2 regions of the Mycobacteroides saopaulense genome follow, and region 2 is predicted to be linked to the other one. Evidence: riboswitches for the same ligand, from Rfam matches in the RefSeq annotation. Region 2 holds a riboswitch; the other holds the start of a gene.
The links. A riboswitch is a leader RNA that binds a small molecule or an ion and turns the genes downstream of it on or off. The one in region 2 is predicted to bind S-adenosylmethionine.

Region 1 (4,398 bases), 1.6 Mb from region 2:
CCGCTTCGCCGACCACGTGGGAGTCGGCAGTCAGTGCGTGGCAGACGAACACCACATTGTCGCGACGCGGCGAGAGCTCCCCCCAGCTCTGTACCGCGACGATCGCGTCGTCGATGACAGCACCGCTTTCCAGCGTGATCGAACCTATTGGTACATAGGCGATCTCGTCGCCCTGGGGGAGGGCGACGTTCGGAGCCGGAAGCTGCTGTTCGATGGTCACGATGATGCCACCGCCGCGGGCTGTTTGAGGCGACGTACGGCGGCAAATCCGGCGTCGAGATCGGCCAGGATGTCGTCGATGCCCTCGATGCCGACGGCCAGCCGGACCAGCCCGGGGGTGACGCCCGAGGCCACCTGCTCGGCGGGGGCGAGCTGTGCGTGCGTCGTGGTCGCGGGGTGGATGACGAGCGAGCGCACGTCGCCGATGTTGGCGACATGGCTGTGCAGGGTCAGTGCATCGATGAAGGTCGTCGCCGCCTCGGCTCCTCCGTCCAATTCGAAGGCCAGGACGGCCCCGGCGCCCTTGGGTGCCAGTGCCTTCGCGCGCTCGTACCAGGGCGAGGTGGGCAGACCGGCGTAGTTGACGCGGGTGACCTCCGGCTGGGCCACGAGGTATTCGGCCACGCGCTGTGCGTTCTCTACGTGGCGTTGCACGCGCAGGCTCAGCGTCTCCAGACCCTGCGCGATGAGGAATGCGTTGAACGGTGAGATGGCAGGGCCGAGGTCGCGCAACAGCTGAACGCGGGCCTTGAGTGCATAGGCCGGTGCGCCCAGGTCGGCGAAGACCACCCCGTGGTAGCTCGGGTCGGGTGTGGTGAAGCCCGGATGCCGACCCTGTGTCCAGTCGAAGGTGCCGCCGTCGATGATCACGCCGCCGATTGCATTGCCATGCCCGCCAAGGTATTTGGTGGCCGAGTGCACCACGATGTCGGCACCGTGAGCCAGCGGCTGGATCAAATAGGGCGTGGCGACGGTGTTGTCGACGATGAGCGGGATGCCTGCCGCGTGTGCGATCTCCGAGATGCCCGCGATGTCGAGAATGTCGTTCTGGGGGTTGGAGATCGACTCGGCGAAGATCGCCTTGGTCTGCGGAGTGATGGCTCGGCGCCAGGACTCGAGATCATCGGGATCTTCGACGAAGGTGGTCGAAATACCCAGGCGCGGCAGTGTGTAGTGCAGCAGGTTGTACGTGCCGCCATACAGGCGCGGGCTCGACACGATGTTGTCGCCGGCCTCCGCGATGTTCACGATGGCCAGCGTCGCCGCCGCCTGTCCGGAGGCCAGCAGCAGCGCGGCCACACCACCCTCCAGGGCGGCGATGCGCTGCTCCACAACGTCCTGAGTGGGGTTACCGATGCGGGTGTAGATGTTGCCCTCTTCGGACAGTCCGAAGAGCGCCGCGGCATGCGCCGTGTCGTCGAAGACGTAGGAGGTGGTCTGGTAGATCGGCAAGGCTCGGGCATTGGTCGAGGCATCGGCGGACTGGCCCGCGTGGATCTGCTTGGTCTCGAAGGTCCACTGTGTGGGGTCGATATCGGTCATGGGGCTCTCCTGGGGGTAGTCGGGTACGGCAGTCAGGGCTGGGGACAACAGCGACAGTGACAGTGCCGACAACAGGAACGCAGGGACTTACCCCCGGGTGACGAATACTTCATCGGGCCAACCTGTCTTCTCGGGGCCCGCCATCGGACCCGCGCTTGCCGTGTGGCCGATTGCTCCGTCGACAACCTGTCGACGATTCAGTCGGCTACTCAACCTGGTCAATCACCCGGGGCACCCCACCGCGGTTGGAGGGTTGCCGACCAGCGAGCCGGGGCTTGACGCTGGTACTCATGACCGCTTAGCAGCGTATCGCAATTCACCGAATGGTTGCCACCAGGTAGTCCAAGCGCATATGGGAGCGCGATCACACGCCGTCCGCCCGCCTAGGCTCGGAGGCGACGTGATACTGAATAGGGCATCCGTGTGACCCACGGGGTACCTGAAATTTTGACCGACCAACAAGTCCGATCAACGATGCCGGGAGTGACCATGAGTGCGCAGCAGCCGACCATCATCTACACGCTGACAGACGAGGCGCCGCTGCTCGCGACGTACTCCTTCTTGCCGATCATCCGTGCCTTCGCCGGACCAGCCGGCATCGACGTCCGAACCAGCGATATCTCTGTTGCCGCCCGAATCCTTTCCGAGTTCGCCGACTACCTCCCCGAAGACCAGCAGGTTCCGGACAATCTGGCCGAGCTGGGCCGGCTGACCCAACTGCCGGACACGAACATCATCAAGCTGCCCAACATCAGCGCCTCCGTGCCTCAGCTGCTCGCCGCCATCAAGGAACTGCAGGGCAAGGGTTACAAGCTGCCCGAGTACCCCGGCGATCCGAAGAACGAGGAAGAAGAGGCCATCAAGACGCGCTACACCAAGTGTCTTGGCAGCGCCGTGAACCCCGTTCTACGCGAAGGTAACTCGGACCGCCGTGCACCGCGCGCGGTGAAGGAGTACGCGCGCAAGCACCCGCACAGCATGGGCGAGTGGTCGCAGGCATCACGTACCCACGTCGCGACCATGAAGGAGGGCGACTTCTACCACGGTGAGAAGTCGCTGACCCTGGACCGCGACCGCAAGGTCAAGATGGTGCTCACGCCCGCTGGCCGCGAGGCCAGCGAGGCCGTAGTACTCAAGCCCGAGGTCAAGCTGGGCAAGGGCGACATCATCGACAGCATGTTCATGAGCAAGAAGGCGCTCTGCGACTTCTACGAGGAGCAGATCGAGGACGCCTACAAGACCGGCGTGATGCTGTCCTTGCACGTCAAGGCCACCATGATGCGCGTCAGCCATCCCATCGTCTTCGGACACGCGGTCAAGATCTTCTACAAGGACGCCTTCGAAAAGCACCAGAAGCTGTTCGACGAGCTGGGCGTCAACGTCAACAACGGCATGTCCGATCTCTACAGCAAGATCGAGGCGCTGCCCGCCTCGCAGCACGAGGAGATCATCCGCGACCTGCACGCGTGCCACGAGCACCGGCCCGAGCTGGCCATGGTGGATTCGGCCAAGGGCATCTCGAACTTCCACTCGCCCAGCGACGTGATCGTCGACGCCTCGATGCCCGCGATGATCCGCGCCGGCGGCAAGATGTACGGCGCCGACGGCAAGCTCAAGGACACCAAGGCCGTCAACCCGGAGTCGACCTTCTCCCGGATCTACCAGGAGATGATCAACTTCTGCAAGACCCACGGCCAGTTCGACCCGACCACGATGGGCACCGTTCCCAACGTTGGTCTCATGGCGCAGAAGGCCGAGGAGTACGGCAGCCACGACAAGACGTTCGAGATCGCCGAGGCAGGTGTCGCCGACATCGTCGACGTCGAGACCGGCGAGGTGCTGCTGAGCCAGAACGTCGAGGCAGGCGATATCTGGCGCATGCCGGTCGTCACCGATGCCGCCATCCAGGACTGGGTCAAGCTCGCCGTCACGCGCGGACGTGAGTCCGGCATGAACGTGGTCTTCTGGCTGGACACCGAGCGTCCCCACGAGGTCGAGCTGCGCAACAAGGTGAAGACCTACCTGGAGGACCACGACACCGAGGGCCTCAAGATCCAGATCGTTCCGCAGGTGTGGGCCATGCGGTACACGCTGGAGCGGCTGATTCGCGGCAAGGACACCATCGCGGCGACCGGCAACATCCTGCGCGACTACCTGACGGACCTGTTCCCGATCTTGGAGCTGGGCACCAGCGCCAAGATGCTGTCGATCGTGCCGCTGATGGCCGGCGGCGGGCTGTATGAGACGGGTGCCGGTGGTTCGGCACCCAAGCACGTCAGCCAGCTGGTCGAGGAGAACCACCTGCGATGGGATTCGCTGGGTGAGTTCCTGGCCCTGGCCGTCAGCCTGGAGGATCTGGGCATCAAGACCGGGAACGCCCGCGCCAAGATCCTGGCCACCACGCTGGATGCCGCGACCGGCAAGCTGCTGGAGAACGACAAGAGCCCGTCGCGCAAGACCGGCGAGCTCGACAACCGCGGCAGCCAGTTCTACCTCGCGCTGTACTGGGCGGCCGAACTTGCCGCGCAGACCGAGGACACCGAGCTGGCCGAGCTGTTCGCGCCGCTGGCCAAGCAGCTGGTCGAGAACGAGGACACGATCGTCGCCGAGCTCAACGCGGTGCAGGGTGGCCCGGTCGACATCGGCGGGTATTACCAGCCGGATCCGGAGAAGACCAGCGCGGCAATGCGCCCGAGTGCGACCTTCAACTCCGTGCTGGCGTCCGTAGAGGTCTAGCGCGCCTCGATTTCACCTCAACCGACACGCCGCGTTCTGACGCGTTTCCCGAGAGGGACGCGCAGAACGTGGCGTGTCGACGTTGTCGAGGGGTCTAGACGGCGTCGGAGGCCGCGCTGC
Region 2 (4,398 bases):
TCCGGATGCCGACGCGATCACCGCGCCCGATCCCGCGGGCACCGAGCCATTCGACGCTCGCCTCGACGTCGACGATGAGCTCGGAGTAGGTGAGCTGGATGGTGCCGTCATCGATCGCCGGCGCGTCGGGATTCTCCGCGGCCGTGGCGTACAGGATGTCGATCAGGGTGCGCGCCGGGGCCGCCGACCTACCGAGCAGGTATTGCGCAGGTATCGGGTGCGCCGGACCTTCCGGAGCAGCGGCGTGAGGCGCGTTCTGAGGTGCCGGATCCGGTGCCTCTTGGTGTGCGCGGCTGGTGGGTGACTCGTCGGGGCCGGTCACGCTGCTCCTCGTCATTTCCGCGTTGGTTCTCTGGGCTGGCGGGGTACCGCAGCGAGCCTATCGGTCCGGCTGCGGCTGGGCCCGCTGCCGCGCGGAAGTGGTCCTCCGGGCGGGCGCAGCCCCAGGCAAATGAGTTTGCCACGGTGGGCCGTCGGTCGACCTGTGGGTGCCAGGCGGGGGCGGCTAGGCGGCGCTTCGTCTGGTCTTGTACAGGCTGGCGACCGTGGTGATGAGAAGGGTGACCACGATCACCGCAAGGCTTGCCAGCGTGGGGATCTCGGGTACGTGGACGGGCTCGCCGCCGTTGATGAAGGGCAGTTCGTTCTCATGCAGGGCGTGCAGGATCAGCTTGACGCCGATGAAGAACAAGATGAATGCCAATCCCTGCGATAGGTACACCAGCCGTTTGAGCATGTCGCCAAGCAGGAAGTACAGCTGGCGCAGACCCATGAGCGCGAACACATTGGCGGTGAACACGAGGTAGGGCTCTTTGGTGAGTCCGTAGATGGCGGGGATCGAGTCGAGCGCGAAGAGCAGGTCGGTGGTGCCGAGGGCGACGATCACCAGGAACATCGGCGTGATGAGTCTGGCGCCGTTATCCCGGACCCACAGCCGCAGGCCGTCCCACGTGTCGGTGGTGCGCAGGTGCTTTCGGGCGAACTTCACCACGGCGTTGTCGGCGTCGTCGTCATGTTCGGTGTCGCGCGCCAGGTTGATGGCGGTGTACACCAGGAACGCACCGAAAAGGTAGAAGATCCACGAGAACTGGTTGATGGCCACCGCGCCCAGGGCGATGAAGATGCCGCGGAAGATGAGCGCCAGGATGATGCCTATCAGCAGGGCTTCCTGTTGATAGATCCTGGGCACTTTGAAGCTGGCCATGATGATCAGGAATATGAACAGGTTGTCCACCGACAGGCTGTATTCGGTGAGCCAGCCCGCGTAGAACTCGAGCCCGTACTGGCTGCCATGGAAGAACCACACCCAGAGCCCGAAGGCCACCGCGAGGCCCACGTAGATGCTGAGTGCGGTGGCGGTTTCACGTACCGAGGGTTCGTGGGGCCGCCTGCCGATCACGACGATGTCGACGATCAGGATTGCGACCGTCACGGTCAGGGTGATGATCCATTCGAGCTGGGACACCTGCATTGAATAACCTCCGGTCGCCAAAACGCCGGAGGTCTCTTCCGCCGGCAGATGACCGGCCCGCGGCACCGACCGGACCGACAACGGCCGATGTGATGACGACACCGCAGCGAAGGAATACTCCCCTCCGCCCGCCAGTCTGCCTTATGACGCGGTGATCGGGAAATCGGGATTGAAATCACCCTGCGCAATGCGCTTGACGGTGGTCATGATCCACGTGCAGACTGCGCACAGGTCATGAGAACCAGCGATAAGCCCTGGCTAGCTGGTCGGCAACCCTCCTCCACGCTGTTGGTCTTCGCGCCAGCGGCTCATCCACGGCGGGGTGCTCCAGGTGACGACCTGGCCGTGCTCAACCGGGCGCGGCAAGCGTGGACTCGCCGGGCGGGTCCGGTGAGATGGGATGTCACATGTCAGTGTCCGAGCAACCGACCGCACGCGTTGTCGGGGCCGATACCAAAGTTCCTCTGGCCCAGGGTGGCTGGATCAGGTATGCCAACTTCGACTACGCGGCCAGTGCGCCCGCGCTCTGCGACGTCGCCGACCGGGTGACCGAGCTGCTGCCGTACTACGCCAGCGTGCACCGGGGGGCCGGTTACGCCTCGCGCGTGTGCACCAGGCTCTACGAGGGAGCTCGGGAGACTGTCGCGCGCTTCGTCGGTGCCGCCGAGGGCCACCAGGTGATCTTCACCCGCAACACCACCGACTCGCTCAATCTGTTGGCCGCCGCGGTGCCGGGCGAGGTGGTCGTCCTCGATATCGAGCACCATGCAAACCTGTTGACTTGGCAGCGGTACGGCGCCCGGGTGGTGGAGCATCGAGCCACCGTGGCCGATACCGTCACGGCGCTGGACGAGGAACTGCAGCGTCGGCCTGCGGCGCTGCTGGCCGTAACCGGCGCCTCGAATGTCACCGGTGAGGTGTTGCCGCTGGCCGAGCTTGCGACCGTGGCACACCGGCGCGGGGCGAGGATCGCGGTGGACGGCGCACAATTGGCTCCCCACCGTCGAATCGATCTGGCGGGGAACGGAATCGACTACCTCGCGTTCTCTGGACATAAGCTGTACGCCCCATTCGGTGCCGGAGTTCTTGTCGGACAAGCCGACTGGCTTGATGCCGCGAGGCCTTATCTCGCCGGCGGCGGAGCCGTTCGCGATGTGAGTGTCGACGGGGCGGAATGGTTCACCGGGCCGCAGCGGCATGAGGCCGGTACCCCCAACGTCGTCGGGGTGGCGGCTGTGGCCGCGGCCTGCGAGGCATTGGCCATTCTCGGCGAGGCGAGTCTGGTCGAGAATGCCCTCACCGCGCAGCTGCGCGACGGGCTGGATGCGATCGAAGGTGTTGACACTCTGAGCATCTGGGACAGCGGGCGAGATGTCCTGGGCATCGTGTCCTTTACGGTCGCCGGATATACGCCGTCGGTTGTGGCCGCCTATCTTTCTGCCGAACACGGCATCGGGCTGCGTGACGGCAGATTTTGCGCGCATCCGCTCCTGGCCAGGCTGGGTGCGCCGGGTGGGGCGCTGCGCGCGAGCATCGGCTTGGGAACCACCCCGGGCGACATCACGCGCCTTCTGGACGCGATCGGTGAGCTCGTCGACAGGGGGCCGGCCCTGACGTACACCGAGCGCGACGGTCAGGTGGGCCCGGTGGACGATCCGCGACCGTTCCCGGATTTCTTGGCGGCCTGATCCCCGACACAGTATTCGTAACTCTAAATACGTGATACTTTCAGTTCGACACATAATGGGTCGGACTGACAAGGACGTCGAATGACTAGTGCGCGTGTGCGGGGTAAAGAGGTCAACGGGCTGGAGCGGGGTGTTCCCGAGCATGAGGTCGTGATCATCGGCGCCGGCTTCGGCGGTATCGGAGCCGGAGTGGAGCTCACCAAAAGGGGAGTCCACGATTTCGTGATCCTCGAGAAGTGGGGAGCTGCCGGCGGCACCTGGCACGCCAACAAGTACCCGGGCGTGGCCGTCGACATCCCCACCTTCATCTACAGCTTCTCCTACGATCAGAAGACCACCTGGTCGAAGTTCTTCACGCCCGGCGATGAGCTCGAGCAATATGCCAACGAACTCGTCGACAAGCATCAACTGCGCAGTAGAATTCGGTTCAACACGCGGGTGGTCCGTCAGGAATTCGATGAGGCGCACAACATATGGGTGCTGACTCTGGACGACGACAGCGTCATCACGGGACGGCATGTGATTGCCGCGACCGGAGGCCTTGAGCAGCCCAAGCTTCCCGAGATAGACGGGATCGATTCCTATCAGGGTGTGCTGATGCATACCGCATTGTGGGACAAGGATATTCAGCTCGCCGGAAAGCGGGTGGCCGTCATCGGAACCGGCGCCACCTCGCTGCAGCTGGTTCCGGAGATCGCTCCGGAAGTCGGCCATCTCAGTGTCTTTCAGCGCACGCCCATCTACGTGGGCCCCAAGCCTGACTGGAAGTACAACGGGTTCTGGCGGACGCTGTTCGGGATTCCTGGCGTGGCCAAGGGTATTCGGCACGCCATCAACCTCAGTACCGCATACATCCCGGATGCTGTCTTCAAGCTCGACTCCAAATACGTCGAATCCGCCTCGATGGCCATGGCCAATAGAATTCGGGCCTGGATGCGAACTCAGGTCGATGATCCGGTGACCCGGGAGAAGCTACTGCCCTACTACGGATTTGGTTGTAAACGACCGTCGTTCTCCAACACCTATCTCAAGACGTTCAATCGTCCCAATGTCGATCTGGTGACCGAACCGATCCAGCGCATCACCGAGAAAGGGTTGTTGACCGCGGACGGGGTCGAGCGCGAGGTGGATGTGCTGATCTGCGCCACCGGATTCGCGATCTGGGATCACATGCCCGCCTTCCCGACCGCGGGCCGGCGCGGCAAGGACCTGAAGCAGTTCTTCCAGGAGAATCGTTAC

Region 1: linked by a shared signal. The riboswitch ahead of MYCSP_RS17255 (bifunctional o-acetylhomoserine/o-acetylserine sulfhydrylase) and the one ahead of MYCSP_RS02170 (aminotransferase class V-fold PLP-dependent enzyme) in region 2 are both predicted to bind S-adenosylmethionine.

The regions. Positions count from the first base shown of each region.
Region 1 is NZ_CP010271.1:3,445,166-3,449,563, reverse strand. Features, by position in the region: gene metX (homoserine O-acetyltransferase MetX) at 1-220, opposite strand, end outside; gene MYCSP_RS17255 (bifunctional o-acetylhomoserine/o-acetylserine sulfhydrylase) at 217-1,542, opposite strand; SAM riboswitch class IV at 1,689-1,838, opposite strand; gene MYCSP_RS17250 (NADP-dependent isocitrate dehydrogenase) at 2,032-4,278, shown strand; gene MYCSP_RS17245 (alpha/beta fold hydrolase) at 4,373-4,398, opposite strand, start outside.
Region 2 is NZ_CP010271.1:428,778-433,175, forward strand. Features, by position in the region: gene MYCSP_RS02160 (Pls/PosA family non-ribosomal peptide synthetase) at 1-322, opposite strand, end outside; gene MYCSP_RS02165 (TerC family protein) at 506-1,471, opposite strand; SAM riboswitch class IV at 1,702-1,846, shown strand; gene MYCSP_RS02170 (aminotransferase class V-fold PLP-dependent enzyme) at 1,879-3,159, shown strand; gene MYCSP_RS02175 (flavin-containing monooxygenase) at 3,241-4,398, shown strand, end outside.